Regions from separate parts of the Isoptericola sp. NPDC060185 genome, predicted to be linked through region 3. Evidence: predicted binding sites of a transcription regulator. Region 3 holds the regulator's gene; each other region holds the start of a gene.
What was found. Region 3 encodes LexA, which represses DNA repair genes until DNA is damaged. Its sites were predicted from a motif close to TCGAACANNTGTTCGA; they were not measured.
Positions count from the first base shown of each region.

Region 1 (5,555 bases), on a different contig from region 3:
TGTCGTCGCCAGGCCCAACGGCTCTGCCGACTCGACGCCCGGCGCGTCGGCCCAGCCCTCCCACTGGTCGGGCGTCACGCGCGACGCCGTGAACTCCGGGTCGTCGCCGGCGGCCGGCATGGAGAAGGCGAGGTGGTCGGCGGGCAGGTCCGTCACCGCCGACGTCGACTCCCGGGCCAGGCCCGCCGTGAGCGACGCGAGGAACGTGACGAGGAAGGTGATCAGCACGATCACCACGGACATGAGGACGAAGCGGCCGCGGGCATGCTTCAGATCGCGCAGGGCGACGAACACGAGATGACCTCCACAGGACGGGTGTTCCGGACTGCTTCCAGCCTCCGCGTCGGGGCGCCTGCGATCATCGGGACCCGGGGTGATCCTGCGGCGCCGAAGGACGGTCCGCCCGCTCCACCTTTCGGACGATGCGCCCGCGCCCCGTCCGGCTACCGTGGACGGGGTGATCCGCCACCCCCAGCCGTCGGCGACGCGCGCCCTCATCCTGGGGCTCGACGTCCTGCTCGCGGCGCTCGCCGTCGTCGCGGTGCTGCAGGCCCCGCCGGGGCGGACGTGGCCCTCGGTGGTCGTCGCGGCCGTGCTCGTCGCCGTGTACGTCGTCGGACGCCGGGCGGTGCGCGTGCACGACCGGGCCGTCGACACCCCGCGCGGCGCCTGGTGGCCCGACACCGCGTGGATCGCCGCCCTCCTGCTCCCGTGGGTGGTGCTGCTCTGGCTCTCGCCCGCCGCCCTGTGGCTCGCGTTCCCGCTGATGATCCTGCAGATGCACGTGCTCGGGCCGCACCGCGGCGTCGTCGCGGTGGCCGTGACGACGGCGCTCGCCGTCGCCGAGGGGCTGCTCGTGCAGGCCGACGCCGACGACCCCTGGACCGGCTTCGTGCTGGGCCCGGTGCTCGGCGGCGCCGTGGCCGTCGGCGTCGTGCTGGGGATCGAGGCCTTCGTGCGCGAGTCCCAGACGCGGCAGCGGACCGTCGACGAGCTGACCCAGGTGCGCCAGCACCTCGCCCAGGCCGAGCGGGACCGGGCCGTCACCGACGAGCGGGCGCGCCTGGCGCGCGACATCCACGACACCCTCGCCCAGTCGCTGTCCGCCATCGAGCTCCTGCTGCGGGCCGCCGACGACGCCGTCGGCACCGACGACGACAGGGCGCACGACCTCGTCGACCAGGCGCGCGGGGCCGCCCGCGACAGCCTCGCCGAGGCGCGCCGCGTCGTGCAGGACCTCACGCCGCCCGACCTCGACCGCACCACCCTCGTCGCGGCCCTGCGTCGCGTCGCCGAGCGGCAGCCGCTGGACGTGTCCGTGCACACCGTCGGCGACGTGCGGCCGCTGCCCGTGCCTGTCGAGACGGCGCTGCTGCGCGTCGCCCAGTCGGCGCTCGCGAACGTGGTGCAGCACTCGGGCGCCGGCCGCGCCCGCCTCACGCTCACGTACGAGCGGGACACCGTCACCCTCGACGTCGTGGACGACGGTCGTGGGTTCGACCCGGAGGTCGCCGCGACCGCCGCGGGAGCGTCCGGGCGTGGTTTCGGCCTGCCCTCCGTCCGGTCGCGCGCGCACGAGCTGGGTGGCACCGTCACGCTCGAGACCTCGCCGGGCGCGGGAACCGCCCTGGCGGTCACGCTGCCCGTGGACAGGACGGAGGACGCCCCGTGATCGACGTCGTGCTCGCCGACGACCACCCCGTCGTGCGCGCCGGGCTGCGCGCCGTCGTCGACGGCCAGCCGGACATGCGGGTCGTGCACGAGACCGGCACCGCCGAGGACCTCCTGGCCTGGCTCGACGACGGCGGCCGCGCGGACGTCGTGCTGCTGGACCTGAGGTTCGGCGACGCGGGCCCGGGGCGGAGCCGGCTCGGCGGTGCGGAGGCGACCGGCACCGTCGTGCACCGGCACGGTACCCCCGTGCTCGTCGTGACCACCTACGGCACCGACGCCGACATCCTCGCCGCCGTCGAGGCCGGCGCCACCGGCTACCTGCTCAAGGACGCGCCCACCGAGGAGCTCGCCCGCGCCATCCGGTCCGCCGCCGCCGGCGAGGTCACCCTCGGGGCCGACGTGCAGCGTCGCCTGCTCGGCCGTATGCGGTCGCCGGGCGAGACCCTCAGCGCCCGCGAGCTCGAGGTGCTGCGCCTCGTCGCCGCCGGCCGGTCGAACGACGCCATCGCGCGCGAGCTGTTCGTCTCCGTCGCCACCGTGAAGTCCCACCTGGCGCACATCAACACCAAGCTGGGCACGCAGTCCCGCACCGAGGCCGCCGCCGTCGCCCGCGAGCGCGGGATGCTCTGACGGCACGACCCGAGCGCGGTGACGGCTCAGAACGGTGGGTCGCCCAGCTCCGGCGCCCAGTCCGCCGAGCCTGGTAGGTCCGCTGAGCCTGGTAGGTCCGCTGAGCCCAGTGGGTCCGGCGGCTCCGGTGGGACCAGCTCCCGACCGGTGAGGTCGACGGGGTCGGCGACGGGGTCGCGGGCGACTCGTCCGGTCGGTGAGGTCCACACGAGGGTGCCGTCCGGTTCCTGCCGCGTCCGCCAGCGGGTCTCGTGCTTCAGCACGTGATGTCGGCGGCACAGATGAGCCAGGTTGTCCGCGGTCGTGCGCCCTCCGTCGGCCCACGCGACGGTGTGGTCGACGTCGCAGCGGGCGGCGGCGCGGGTGCAGCCCGGGAAGCGGCAGGTGCCGTCGCGGGCCTCCAGGTAGACGCGCAGCGCCGCCGGGACGGTGTACGTGCCGGGGTCGGCGGACAGCAGCTCGCCCGACGCCGGGTCGACCAGCAGCCGGCGCAGCGACGGCGCCCGGGCGGTGAGGAACGCCGCGACCTCCGGGTCGATCGCGCCGTGACCCGTGAGCTCGGCGGCGTCCTCGGAGCGGCCGAGCAGCGCCATCACCGGCACGGTGATCTGCACGCGGGGGACGATCCGACGTGCATGGTCGGCGAGGTCCGGGACGGGGCACGCCGTTGCCTCGCCCGCGGGCGCGCCCGCCGACTCGCCTGCACGGCCTGCACGGCCTGCGCCGGGCTGCGCACCTGCGGAGGTGCCGGTGACGGCAGGGGTCGCAGACCCGGGTCGCGCCGCGGCCGAGGGGGCGGCGTCCGCCAGTAGCAGGGCGGCGTATGCGTCGGCGCGGAGCTGGGCCACCGTGCGCGGGTCGCCGGCCTCGCGGGCGGTGCGAGCGGCCGTCGTCAGCCGGTCGTGGGCCGCGTGGGCGGTCGTGGCGGGGAGGTAGGCGCTGAGCCAGGCCATGCCGTCGGCGGCGGGGTCGACGAACACGCCGCGCTTCGCCGCCGCCCTCGCGTGCCGCAGCGTGAACGGCTCGGGGTGTGCGCGGTCGCGGGCGCGGCGCAGGTGGGCGCGGAACTGGGCCGGTGTGGCCGTCGCGGCCCGCGGCAGCGCCTCGGCCTGCACGGCCGCGCGGGCCTGGGCGTCGGGGAGGTCGGCGAGGACGTCGGCCATCGCCGTCGCGTGGCGGGCCCCGATCCGGCCGCGGCGGAGCTCGGTTAGCGTCGCGGATCCCGACGAGGTGAGCGTCTGCGCCGTCTCGACGAGGTGGTCCGCCTCCCGCTCGCTCAGTCGCAGCGTGGTCGCGACGTCCGCGACGAACGCCCGCCGGGCGAGCTGGTGCCGACGCGCCGTGCCCGCCCGCAGCACCCGCAGCTCCTCGCCCGCCAGGAGGTCGGGCTCGCACCGCACGGCTGCGCGCCGGGCGCGCTCCACGGCGAGCAGCTTCTCGCCCTCCAGCGCGTCGATCCGCGACTGGAGGCGGGCCACGTCGTCGAGGGCGGCCGAGACGTCGTGCACCGTCGTCGGTCCGGGCGGGGAGAGCGCGTCGTCCCAGGGCGTGGTGACGACCGGAAGGTCGTCGACCGCGCCGTCGAGCACCGCAGCGGACATGCGCGCCTCACCCCCTCGTCGTCGGTCGGCGGTTCGAGAAGGGCTCGAACACGTGTTCGAGCCTAGCGAAGGTTCACGCCTCGCACCAGGCCCGATGCCCCGCCTGTGGACAACCGTCGCGGCCGCCGAATGCCGTTGCCGCGGAGCCGTCGGGTCGGGCAAGGTCCGGTCATGACGATCCGCTACCCCCGCCCCCTGCGCCCCGGCGACACGATCGGCGTGACCGCGCCGTCGTCGGGCGTGCCCGCCCCGCTGCTGCCGCGGCTGGACCACGCCGTCGACGTCGTGCGCGCGAAGGGTTACGACGTGCAGGTGGGAGCCACGCCGTCGGGCGACGGGGTCGTCAGCGCACCGGCGGACCTGCGCGCGGCGGAGCTCACCGCGATGCTCACCGACCCGGCGGTGCGTGCCGTCGTGCCGCCGTGGGGCGGGGAGCTGGCGACGGACCTGCTGGGCCGCCTCGACTGGGACGCGCTGGGCGCGGACCCGACGTGGCTGGTCGGGTACTCGGACATCTCGACGCTGCAGCTGCCGCTCACCCTGCGCACCGGGGTCGCCACGCTGCACGGCCAGAACCTCATGGACACGCCCTACGACGTGCCGGAGGGCATCGTCGGCTGGTGGGACGTCGCCGCCTCGGCGCAGGACGGCGGGCAGCTGGTGCAGCGCTCGCCGCGGCGGTACCGCTCGTCGGGCTGGGACGACTGGGAGCAGGACCCGCAGGTCCACACCTGGACCCTCGACGCGGAGGGCGCGTGGCTGCGGCTCGACGGCGAGGACCCGGGCGCGCCCGTGGACGTCCAGGGGCGGCTGATCGGTGGCTGCCTGGAGACCGTCTCCCTGCTCGCGGGCACGCCGTACGGCGACGTGGCCCGGTTCGCGACGGAGCACGCGCCCGAGGGCCTGGTCGTGTACCTCGACATCCTCGAGTGGGAGGCGCTCGAGGTCGGCCGGGCCCTGTGGGCGATGCGGCACGCGGGCTGGTTCGACGCGGCGAACGCGGTGCTGATCAGCCGTACGCACGCGCCGGACTCGGAGGGGTTCACCCTGCACGACGCCGCCCGCGACGCCCTGGGTGACCTGGGGATCCCGATCCTCGCGGACGTCGAGTGCGGGCACGTGCCGCCGTACCTCGCGCTGGTGAACGGTGCGCTCGCGCGCGTGCAGCACGGGCCCGAGGGGTCGGTGATCACCCAGCGCCTGGTGCCCTGACCGCGGGGCCCTGACCATGGGGCCCTGACCATGGGGAACGGGCTGCGCTACCGTGGCGCCGTGACCCTCGCGCTGCTCGGCGACCACGGAGACCACACCAGCCACCGGGAGCTCGCCGCCCTCGTCCCGCGCCTCGCGGACGAGCTCGGCGTGGAGGCCGTGTGGGTGCCCACCGACACACCGTTCGACGTGCGCGCGTACGACGGGATCTGGCTCGTGCCCGGCTCGCCGTACGCCGACGAGGCGGCCGTGCTGCGCGCGATCACGGCCGCCCGGGAGGGCGGGATCCCGTTCCTCGGCACGTGCGCCGGGATGCAGTACGCGGTCGTCGAGCTCACGCGCAGCCTGCTGGGGAGGGCCGCGACGCACGCGGAGTCCGACGGCGAGGCCGACGACAACGTCGTGGCGGCGCTCGCATGCTCGCTGTACGGCGAGGAG
Region 1 covers NZ_JBHWYY010000014.1:25,761-31,315, reverse strand. The annotation lists gene ACFWDO_RS07570 (ABC transporter permease) at 1-294, opposite strand, end outside; gene ACFWDO_RS07565 (sensor histidine kinase) at 458-1,672, shown strand; gene ACFWDO_RS07560 (LuxR C-terminal-related transcriptional regulator) at 1,669-2,304, shown strand; gene ACFWDO_RS07555 (DUF222 domain-containing protein) at 2,331-3,905, opposite strand; gene ACFWDO_RS07550 (S66 peptidase family protein) at 4,077-5,117, shown strand; gene ACFWDO_RS07545 (hypothetical protein) at 5,178-5,555, shown strand, end outside.
Region 1: ACFWDO_RS07555 (DUF222 domain-containing protein) is a predicted target of LexA. The motif match lies at 3,950-3,965, and genes of this name have one in related genera.

Region 2 (5,555 bases), on a different contig from region 3:
GCGCGGCGCGGGTGGCGCCGCGCCGTCCGGTGACGACGGTGAGGCTGTCGTCAGCCGTTGACGCGAGCGGCGAGGTCGCGCCCGACCTCGGCCGTCGTGCGTACTCGGTCGCCGCGCTCCGCGAGGTCGGCGGCGACAGCCGCCTCCACGCGGGCGGCCTCCTCGGTGAGGCCGAGGTGGTCGAGCAGGAGCGACACGGACAGCACGGTGGCGGTCGGGTCGGCCTTGCCCTGCCCGGCGATGTCCGGGGCGGAGCCGTGCACCGGCTCGAACATCGAGGGCGCGGTGCGGTCCGGGTTGATGTTCGCCGACGCGGCGAGGCCGATGCCGCCGGTGATCGCGGCGGCCTGGTCCGTGAGGATGTCGCCGAACAGGTTGTCGGTGACGATCACGTCGAACCGCGACGGGTTGGTCGTGAGGAAGATCGTGGCGGCGTCGACGTGCAGGTAGTCCGTCGTGACGTCGGGGAACTCCGCGTTGACGGCCTCGACCGTGCGGCGCCACAGGTGCCCGGCGTGCACGAGCACGTTGTGCTTGTGCACCAGCGTCAGGTGCTTGCGGGGGCGGGCCTGGGCGCGGGCGAAGGCGTCGCGCACGACGCGCTCGACGCCGAACGCGGTGTTCACGGACACCTCGGTCGCGATCTCGTGCGGGGTGCCGACGCGCAGCGCGCCGCCGTTGCCCACGTAGGGGCCCTCGGTGCCCTCGCGCACGACGACGAAGTCCACCTCGCCGGGGTTCGCCAGCGGGCTGGTCACCCCCGGGTACAGCTTGCCGGGGCGCAGGTTCACGTAGTGGTCCAGCGAGAAGCGGAGCTTGAGCAGCAGACCGCGCTCGAGGACGCCCGACGGCACGCTCGGGTCGCCGATGGCGCCCAGCAGGATCGCGTCGTGGCCCTTGATGGCCTCGAGATCGGCGTCCGTCAGGGTCTCGCCGGTCGCGTGCCACCGGCGCGCGCCCAGGTCGAACTCAGTAGTGGAGACCTTGACGTCGGCCCCGGAGACCGCCGCCTCGAGGACCGCGAGGCCCTGCTCCACGACTTCGGTCCCGATGCCGTCGCCGGCCACCACTGCCAGGTCGATGCTCCGCGTCATGGGGCCGAGCCTAAGCCCGCCGAATCATGATGCGGACAGAAATCTCACTCCTCGGACGGTCGAGGTCGTGACCTCGCAGGTCACGAACGGCGGTCGACAAATCTCTTGGCCCGCACGCCCGAGCCGCCCACGATCGCCGCATGACCTCGGACGACGACCTCCGGCCGTACTTCGACGCGGCTGCCGCGAACGTGACGCGGGCGACCTCGACCGCGCGGGGGACCTTCGCCGACCTGCCGGGCCTGGCTGGGCTGGCGCGCGCCGCCACCGACGCCGGGTTCCGGGTGCTGCACGCCGCCACGTCCACCGTCGCGGAGTGGGCGACTTCGAGTCCGACTGGCGCGCCGGCATCGAACGCCTCCGCACGCCCGGCTCCCGCGCCTTCGCCGCCCCGCGGCGCGAGGAGCACCTGGGCGGCTACCGCGGCGTGGTCGGCTTCGCCTGGCTGATCCTCACCCCGGCGTCACCGTCCTCGCTCCCACGTGTGCGCCGGTCAGCGGACGTGCCGGACCTCGGCGAGACCCAGCCGCTCGTCGACGAACCGCGCGCCGTCGGGCACGAACCCGTTGCGTTCGTAGAACCGCCGCGCCCGCGGGTTCTGCTCCGCGACCCAGAGCTGCGCGGGCACCCCGGGCGGCACGACGGCGTCCAGCAGCGCCTGGCCGGCGCCCGTCCCGTGATGCTCGCCGAGGACGTAGAGCGACCACAGCTCGCGACCCCGGACGGGCTGGTGGGTTCCCACCTCTCTCGCGGCGCCCGCGATGGCGAACCCCACGACGCGCCCACCGGACTCCGCCACGGTCACGGGCATCTCGCCGATCCGTCGCGGCCAGGACGCCATCCGCCGTTCCAAGGTGTCGGCTTCCCAGTGCTCCGCCGGGAGCAGGCCGCTGTACGTCTCCACCCATGACGCGTGATGGACGAACGCGCACCCTGACGCGTCGCCGGGGGTGGCCTGGCGGAGGACGACGGGCGTCGGCGATGCGGCGGGCATCGCCCCATCCTGCCCCCTGGGCGGGCACCATTCTGCCGACCTGCCAGCACCAACCCGCTCGCGTCGTGTCGGCGGCCTCGGTTGTCCACAGATTGCAGGGAAGGTCTAGAACAGGTGTTCGAACGTCGCTAGGCTGAGGGCATGACGACGACGCTCCCCGACTCCGCGACCGGCACCTCCGCCGGCACGCCTGCGGGTCGTGCGAGCGAGCCGGTGGACCTGAACGCGGCGGCGGAGCGGCTCGCCGCGATGCCACGGTCGTGGACCCCGTCGATCAGCGAGCTACTCGAGGAAGAAGCACCACCCCAGCAAGCAACAGCGCCGTCGCACCACCCGACCCTGGCGGACCTGGACCGGGTGCTCGACCAGCTCGCCGAGAACGACGCCGAGATCGCGACCCTGCACGCCGAGCGCGCAGTCCTGCTCGCACAAGCCATGAGCCTGGCCGAGGCCCTGGAGTCCGACCTTCTGGACCCCGCCGACCCCACCGCCCGCCGGGCCCCCTCCGCCCGGCGGCTCGAGCTCGCCAGACGCGCCGTCACCACCGAGATCGCCACCACCCTGCACCAGGGAGAACACGCCACCGGCACGCTGGTCGACCACGCCGTGACCTTGACCGTCAAGGCCCCCGCGACCCTGACCGCCCTGCACCAGGGCCGCCTGTCCTGGGCGCACGCCACCGCCATCACCAAGCACGTCGCCGACCTCGATCCCAGTGCCGCCGCACACGTCGAGCACGCCGTCCTGACAGCCGTGATCAAGCCCGACGACGCCCCCGGCACCACCACGGGCACGGTCACCTGCACGCCCACCCAGGTCGCCCGCCGCGCCCGCCGAGCCCGCGAGACCGCCCACCCCACCCCGCTCGACGTCCGCCACCACGAGGCCGCCCAACACCGCACCGTCTTCCTCGACGACGACCACGACGGCATGTCCTGGCTCGTCGCCCACCTCCCCGCACCCCTCGCGCACGCCGCCTACGACCGCCTCACCCGCACCGCCCGCCACCTCATCACCAACAACGCCACCAGCAGCGACGCCGGCCGAGCCGGTGGCACAAGCGGCGCAGGCAGCACGGGCAGCGCACGCGGCATGGGCAGTGGCCGCACCCTCGCCCAAGCCCGCGCCGACACCCTCACCGCCCTCCTGCTGGACGACGGCACCCTCGAGACAAGCACCGTCAAGACCAGCACCTCCGCGACGTGCACCCCTGACACGCGCACCCCTGAGACGGGCAGCGCCGAGACGGGCACCGACGACGACCCGGACTCACAGGTCGCGCACGAGCACGAGCACGAGCGGGCCACGCTGGCGGCCCTGGCCCGCTCCATCCGCCCCCAGGTCACGGTCACCGTCCCGGTCCTGACGCTGCTCGGCATCACGGATGTTCCGGCCACGATGAACGGGCACATCCCCATCGACCCCGACACCGCCCAACACCTCACCGCCCTCGCCCCCACCCTGCGGCGGATCCTGACCCACCCCGAGACCGGCACCGTCCTGTCCGTCGGCCGCACCACCTACACCACCCCCGCCGACCTCAAGAACCTCGTCCGCCACCGCGACACCACCTGCCGCTTCCCCGGCTGCACCCACCCCGCCACCCAGTCCGACCTCGACCACACCACCCCCTGGGCCACCGGCGGCACCACCAACGCCACCAACCTCGCCGCACTCTGCCGCCGACACCACGTCCTGAAACATCAAACGACATGGCAGGTCAGACAGACCGATCCGGCCAAGCCCGTCGACGAAAGAACACGCCCAGAACCCACCGACTGGGGCGGCACCCTCGAATGGACCTCCCCCACCGGACGCCGCCACACCACCGCGCCCGAGCCCATCGACACCACACGACACCGGCGTACGCCCACGGGCCCGGTGATCCCCTGCCCGGAGATTCCCGGCCATGAGATTCCAGGCCATGAAGTTCCAGGCCACGGTGCACCGGCCAGCAAGGCACCGCGCAGGGACGGTCCCGGACACGAGACGCTCGACGACCCACCGAGGGGTGACCCGCCGTTCTGATGCCACGACCTGATGCCACGACGCGCCACCACCTCGCGGCGCCGCCCGGCACTCCGGCAGCTCCGTCAGTTTCGTCCTGTGCCGCTACCCGGCCGGTCGTCGGTGTCGGGCGTCGCGTCAGGCGCGGAACAGCACCTTGAACCGCTCGCACACCACTGGCATCGCCGGGTCGAACTCGCGCTCGATCTGCTCGAGCGTGCGGCGCCAGTAGCGCTCGTGCCCTGCCCGCCAGTCGGCGAGGGAACGGTCGCCCTCGCCCTCGGCTGCGGCGTGCTCGACGGTCACCTCGTCGAACGGCACCGTGTCGACCTGGGTGGTCTTGATGAGGAGGCGGGGTGCGCCCGTGCCGTCGAGCACGATCGACAGGTCGCCCTTGCGCGGCAGCGGCTCGTCCGCCGCCTCGTACTCCCACGCGGCCGCGGCGGTCCCGGTCTTCACCCCGTCGAGGACGAGCTGGAGCAGCTCGTCGGCCAGCTCGGGCGAGTCCCCGAACGACCAGGCCGGCGGCGGCACGACGTTCTCGGACCGCTCGCCCACCGCACCGCCGTGGCTGGTGCGGCCGGCGCTGGGCCGCGCGACGTCCCAGAACTGCGTGATGCGGTCAGCCTGCTCGGCGTCGGTCAGCGCCGGGTTCGCGTCGTCGGTCATGCCGGCCATCCTGCCAGGCCGCGGCGCCCTGGACCCCTGTGACATGGCACGATGCCCGGATGTTCACGCGCGTCGCCGCCTACGCCCTCGTCGTCGAGGACGACCGGATCCTGCTCCCCCACTGGTCCGCCGGTACCGGTTCAGGCTGGACGATGCCCGGCGGAGGCATCGACCCCGGCGAGCACCCGGAGGACGCGGTGGTGCGCGAGCTGCGCGAGGAGACGGGGTACGACGTCGCCCTCGACGGCCTGCTCGGCGTCGACAGCATCGTCATCCCCGCCGACCGCCGGATCGCGCTCGACGGCGTCACCCCCGCCGAGCCGATGCACGGCATCCGCATCGTGTACCGCGCGCACGTCGTCGGCGGCGAGCTCACCGTCGAGGCCGACGGCAGCACCGACGACGTCGCCTGGCACCGGCTGTCCGACGTCGACGCCCTCGACCGGGTGGGCCTCGTCGACGTCGTCCGCGGCTGGGCGGGCCTGCTCGACTGAGCCACAAGAAATTCTCCGGACGCACGTGCGGCCGCCGACCGGGGATCACCCGGGCGGCGGCCGCGCGCGTCGCTGCTGACGGTGTGGGTCAGCGAGCGGCGCTGCCCTCCGTGTAGTCGGAGTCAGCGGGCTTGATCCACGAGAACATCTTCCGGAGCTCGCGCCCGGTGGTCTCGATCGGGTGCGCCTCGCCCTTCTCGCGCAGCGCGGTGAACTCGGGCGCGCCCGCGTCCTGGTCCGCGATGAAGCGCTCGGCGAAGGCGCCGTTCTGGATGTCCGCGAGGACGGCCTTCATGT
Region 2 covers NZ_JBHWYY010000017.1:18,139-23,693, reverse strand. The annotation lists gene ACFWDO_RS08540 (3-isopropylmalate dehydrogenase) at 51-1,094, opposite strand; gene ACFWDO_RS08535 (GNAT family N-acetyltransferase) at 1,588-2,088, opposite strand; gene ACFWDO_RS08530 (DUF222 domain-containing protein) at 2,230-4,116, shown strand; gene ACFWDO_RS08525 (ASCH domain-containing protein) at 4,234-4,764, opposite strand; gene ACFWDO_RS08520 (NUDIX hydrolase) at 4,824-5,258, shown strand; gene ilvC (ketol-acid reductoisomerase) at 5,347-5,555, opposite strand, start outside.
Region 2: ACFWDO_RS08530 (DUF222 domain-containing protein) is a predicted target of LexA. The motif match lies at 2,195-2,210, and genes of this name have one in related genera.

Region 3 (5,555 bases):
GTCGGGTTCGTGCGGCACCTGCCGCACCAGCTCGTCGAGGCGTTCCGTTCCACGCTCGAGGAGGTGGGCGACGCCGCGCTGCTCCTGCACGTGGTCGACGTCTCCCACCCGGACCCCGAGGGGCAGATCGCCGCGGTGCGCGAGGTGCTGGCGGAGATCCCCGGGATCGCCGACGTGCGCGAGGTCGTGGTGCTGAACAAGGCCGACGTCGCCGACCCGGCCGTGGTCGGCCGCGTGCAGCGCCGCGAGCGGCACAGCGTCGTCGTGTCCGCCCACTCGGGCGAGGGCATGGCCGAGCTGCGCGAGCTGGTGGCCGCCGAGCTGCCCCAGCCCCAGGTCGAGATCGATCTCGTGGTGCCGTACTCCCGCGGCGACCTCGTGCACCGCGCGCACGAGACCGGCGGCTCCGTCGCGGAGGAGCACCTCGCCGAGGGCACGCGCCTGCGCGGCCGCGTCGACGAGAGCCTGGCGGCGGAGCTGCGGCACGTCGCCGTCGCGGGCTGAACGTCCGGCCGCGGGCGGCCCCTTCGGGCGCGTCCGCGGCCGTCCACCGTCGTCGGCGCACGGCGTCGGTCGGTCGGTGGCCCGCCCTAGGATCGTCGGGTGACCTCCGCCGACACCCCCGACGCCCAGCAGCTCCTCGACCTGGCGGTGGGGGCGCTCGGCGGCGGCCGGCGCGACGGGCAGCACCAGATGGCGGCGGCCGTCGCGGAGTCCGTCGAGCAAGGCCGGCACCTGCTCGTCCAGGCCGGGACCGGCACCGGCAAGTCGCTCGCCTACCTGGTGCCCGCCGTGCGCCACGCCGTCGTCGACGGCAAGCGCGTCATCGTCTCGACGGCCACCCTGGCGCTCCAGCGCCAGGTCGTGACGCGCGACCTGCCCCTCGTCGCCGAGGCGGTCGGCCCGAAGCTGCCCCGCGCGCCCAAGGTGGCGCTGCTCAAGGGTTGGCACAACTACCTGTGCAAGCACAAGGTCACCGGCGGGTACCCGGTCGAGGGCGCCACCCTGTTCGACCTGCCCGCCGATCCCGGCCCCGGCGAGGGTGCCGGCGCGGAGCAGCACCCTGCGCCCACAGGCGCGCGCGGCCGGGGCGGTCGCGACGACGCCGCCAGCCTCGCCGACCACGTGCGCCGCCTGCACGCCTGGGCGGACGAGACCGACACCGGCGACCGCGACGATCTCGTCCCCGGCGTCCCGGACCGGGCCTGGAGACAGGTCTCGGTCACGGCCCTGGAGTGCCTGGGCCAGCGGTGCCCGCTGCTCACGGAGTGCTTCCCCGAGCACGCCCGTGCGGCGGCGCGCGAGGCGGACGTCGTCGTCACGAACCACGCCATGCTCGGCATCGCGGTCTCCGGCAGCCCGGGTGTCCTGCCCGAGCACGACGCCGTCGTCGTCGACGAGGCCCACGAGCTGGCGGAGCGGGTCACCGCGGCCGCCACCGTGGACCTGTCCCTGACCGTCGTGGAGCACGCCGCGCGCCTCGCGCGCCGCCACGGGGGCACCGAGACCTCGGCGCTCGACGCGGCGTCCCAGCAGCTCGGCACGCTGCTCGCCACGGCCCCGGCGGAGCGCTTCCCCCTGGGCCTGCCCGACGAGCTGCGCGCCGCCGTCGCCGCCGTGCGCGATGCCGCACGCGAGCTCCTCACCCGGCTCAAGCCCGCAGGCGAGTCCAAGGGCCAGTCAGCGCCGGACGCGGGGATGAAGATGGCGCAGTCCGCCGTGCTGCAGCTCTTCGAGGTCGCGGAGCGCATGGCGGCCCAGGACACGACGGCCGACGTCCTGTGGTGCTCCCGGCCGCCCGAGAACGCGCCCTGGGCCGGGGACGGCGTCACCCGGCTGCACGCAGCGCCGCTGGCGGTGGCGGGCCTCATCCGCACCCACCTGCTCGGGGAGGCCACGGGCGTCTTCACCTCCGCGACCCTCGCCCTCGGCGGCACCTTCGACCCGGTGGCGCGGTCCCTGGGCCTCGCGGGGTCGGGCGGCACGGGCGAGACACCGGACTGGACGGGCCTCGACGTGGGCAGCCCCTTCGACTACCCGCGCCAGGGGATCCTCTACGTGGCCCGCCATCTGCCCGCCCCGGGCCGCGAGCCGACCACCGACGCGCAGCTCGACGAGATCGCGGGGCTCGTCAAGGCGGCCGGCGGCCGCACCCTCGGGCTGTTCTCGTCCCGGCGCGCGGCGGTCGCGGCGGCCGAGGCGATGCGCGAGCGGCTCGACGTGCCGATCCTGTGCCAGGGCGACGACCAGCTGCCCACCCTCGTGAAGGCGTTCGCGGACGACCCGGCCACGTGCCTCTTCGGCACCCTCTCGCTCTGGCAGGGCGTGGACGTCCCCGGGCCCAGCTGCCAGCTCGTGCTCGTCGACCGGATCCCGTTCCCGCGCCCCGACGATCCGGTGAAGGCCGCGCGGGCCCGCTCGGTCGAGCAGGCGGGCGGGAACGGGTTCATGCAGGTCTCGGCCACGCACGCCGCCCTCCTGCTGGCCCAGGGGGCGGGACGCCTCGTGCGCACGGGGGACGATCGCGGCGTGGTCGCGGTCCTCGACCCGCGCCTCGCGACGGCCCGCTACGGGTCGTTCCTGACGCGGTCGATGCCAGACTTCTGGCCCACGACCGACGGCGAGCTGGTCCGTGCTGCGCTGCGGCGGCTGGACACCTAGCCTGGGCGCGTGGACGGCACACGCAGCACGACCAAGCTCGCGATCGTCGGCGCCGGCGCGGTGGGCTCCACCCTCGCGTACGCAGCGCTCGCCCGAGGGGCGGCACGCTCCATCGCCCTGATGGACGTCAACCGCGCCAAGGTCGAGGCCGAGGTCCTCGACCTGAGGCACGGGAGCATGTTCATCCCGCAGGCGGAGATCGAAGGCTCCGACGACGTCGAGGTGTGCCGCGGAGCCGACGTCGTGGCCGTCACCGCCGGCGCCAAGCAGAAGCCGGGCCAGAGTCGCCTGGACCTGGCCGAGGCGACGGTGGGCCTCACCCGCACGATCCTGCCGCGGCTGCTGGAGGTCGCGCCGGACGCGATCTACCTCATGGTGACCAACCCCGTCGACGTGGTGACGTACGCGGCGCAGGAGATCAGCGGCCTGCCGGCCGAGCGGGTGTTCGGCAGCGGCACGGTCCTGGACTCCTCCCGGCTGCGCGACGCGCTCGCCCGCCACTGCGGGGTCGCGGTCGGCAACGTGCACGCGAACATCGCGGGCGAGCACGGCGACTCGGAGATCGTGCTGTGGAGCTCGGCGACGATCGCCGGGGTGCCGCTGCTGGACTGGCGCCCCTTCCGTGGTCGGCCGCCGCTCGACGAGCCCGCCCGGCACCGGATCGCCACGGACGTCGTGGAGTCGGCCTACCGGGTCATCGCCGGCAAGGGGGCCACCAACTACGCCGTGGGCCTGGCAGCCACCCGCATCATCGAGGCGGTCCTGAACGACGAGCACCGCGTGATGAACGTGTCGTCCCGCCTGGACGGCTTCTACGGCATCAGCGACGTCTGCCTCTCGGTGCCGTCCCTGGTGGACCGGCGCGGCGTGGCGGAGACGATCGACACCCCGCTGTCCGACGACGAGGTCGCCGGCCTGCGGGCGTCGGCCGAGGGCATGCGCGAGGTGCAGCGCCGGCTCGGGTTCTGACCCGCGACGCGGCCCTGACGCGACTAACCCCCGGCCCGCACGGGCCGGGGGTTCGTCGCGCCGTCGGGGTGCGGCGTCGCGCTCAGAGGCTGCGGAGCACGGCCACCACCCGGCCGAGCACCTGGGCGTCGTCGCCCGGGATGGGGGAGTAGGCGGCATTCTGCGGCATGAGCCACGTGTGCCCGCCGGACTGCTTGAACGTCTTGACCGTCGCCTCGCCGTCGATCATGGCGGCGACGACCTCGCCGTTCTCCGCGACCGGCTGGCTGCGGACGACCACCCAGTCGCCGTCGCAGATGGCCGCGTCGACCATCGAGTCGCCCGCCACCTTGAGCAGGAACAGCTCGCCGTCGCCCACGACCTGGCGGGGGAGCGGGAAGACGTCCTCGACGACCTGCTCGGCGAGGATCGGGCCGCCCGCCGCGATCCGGCCCACGAGCGGGACGTAGGACGGGGCCTCGGCGGGCTGTGCGTCGGAGCCCGCGACCGAGCCGGCGGCGAACCCCGGGGTGCGCGGCGCGAACGCCGGGGTCCCGCCGTCGGTCGCGGCGGGTGCCTCGGGGTCGACGACCTCGATCGCGCGGGGCCGGTTCGGGTCACGGCGCAGGAAGCCCTTGCGCTCCAGCGTCGTCAGCTGATGCTTGACGGACGAGGGGCTGGCGAGACCCACGGCCTCGCCGATCTCCCGCATGGTCGGGGGGTAGCCGCGGTCCTCGACGGAGCGGCGGATCGTCTCGAGCACACGGCGCTGGCGCGGCGTGAGCCGGTCGGCCGCCGGGGCGATCTCGCTCACCGAGGCGAGCGCCGTCTCCGCTGTCGACGTGTCCTCAGGGGTCTCCTGCTGCGCCGGCCACGGCGTGGCAACCGTCGTGGACGCCGGGGCGTGGTCCCGTCCGCTGGTCATCGCGTTCTCCGTCCTGCAGGGGCGCGGCCCGCTGACGGGCCGATGAAATCCGACAAACCTTCCATCGCGCTGCTGGTCACTCTAGGCCAGTTCCGGCCCGACATCAAACATCTGTTCGATCAGGCCTCGACCGTGTCGTCGTGACGTGGTACACCTAGTACAGCCGTTCGACGTACAGGTGTTCGACGAACGGCTGTTCGACGGCAGTCGCCCGACCGGCGGCGACGCGACGTGAACCGGAGGTAGGACGATGCAGAACGCGCCCAGCACCACCGAAGCTCCGGGGTTCCTCGGGCTCGGCGGCCTCCGGCTCACGCGACGCGGGCGTGTCGTGGTCGCCGCGCTCGTCCTTCTCGTCCTCGTCGGCGCGGGCCTGGTCGGCCAGCGCGCGGTGGCGGACGCTCCCGGGTCGGGCGTGGAGGTCCGGCTCCACACGGTCCAGCCGGGCGAGACGCTGTGGCAGTACGCCCGCGCGGTCCGGGACTCGGGCGAGGACCTGCGCGACGTCGTCGCGGACCTCCGCCAGCTGAACGGCCTCACGACGGCGGAGCTGCAGGCCGGTCAGGTGGTGCTCCTGCCCGAGGACTGAGGGCGCGCGGCACGACCCGGCGCCGCGAAGATGCGAGGATGGACCCTGCTTGCGCCGGGCGCGGCGTCCCGCATACCTTGTCGGGCAGCCGGGCGCCGGTCCGGAGCCGAGCGCAGGAGACCAGCGATGCACTGCCCGTTCTGCCGCCACGAGGACTCGCGAGTCATCGACTCGCGCACCTCCGACGACGGTTCGTCGATCCGCCGACGGCGGCAGTGCCCGGCGTGCCAGCGCCGCTTCACCACGATCGAGACGGCGAGCCTGTCGGTCGCCAAGCGTTCCGGCGTGACCGAGCCGTTCAGCCGCGACAAGGTGGTCGCGGGCGTGCGCAAGGCGTGCCAGGGCCGGCCCGTGAGCTCCGACGACCTGGCTCTGCTGGCGCAACGGGTCGAGGAGACGCTGCGTGCGTCGGGCCGCCCCGAGATCGAGGCG
Region 3 covers NZ_JBHWYY010000016.1:44,737-50,291, forward strand. The annotation lists gene hflX (GTPase HflX) at 1-504, shown strand, start outside; gene ACFWDO_RS08320 (ATP-dependent DNA helicase) at 604-2,661, shown strand; gene ACFWDO_RS08325 (L-lactate dehydrogenase) at 2,671-3,630, shown strand; gene lexA (transcriptional repressor LexA) at 3,713-4,534, opposite strand; gene ACFWDO_RS08335 (LysM peptidoglycan-binding domain-containing protein) at 4,785-5,123, shown strand; gene nrdR (transcriptional regulator NrdR) at 5,250-5,555, shown strand, end outside.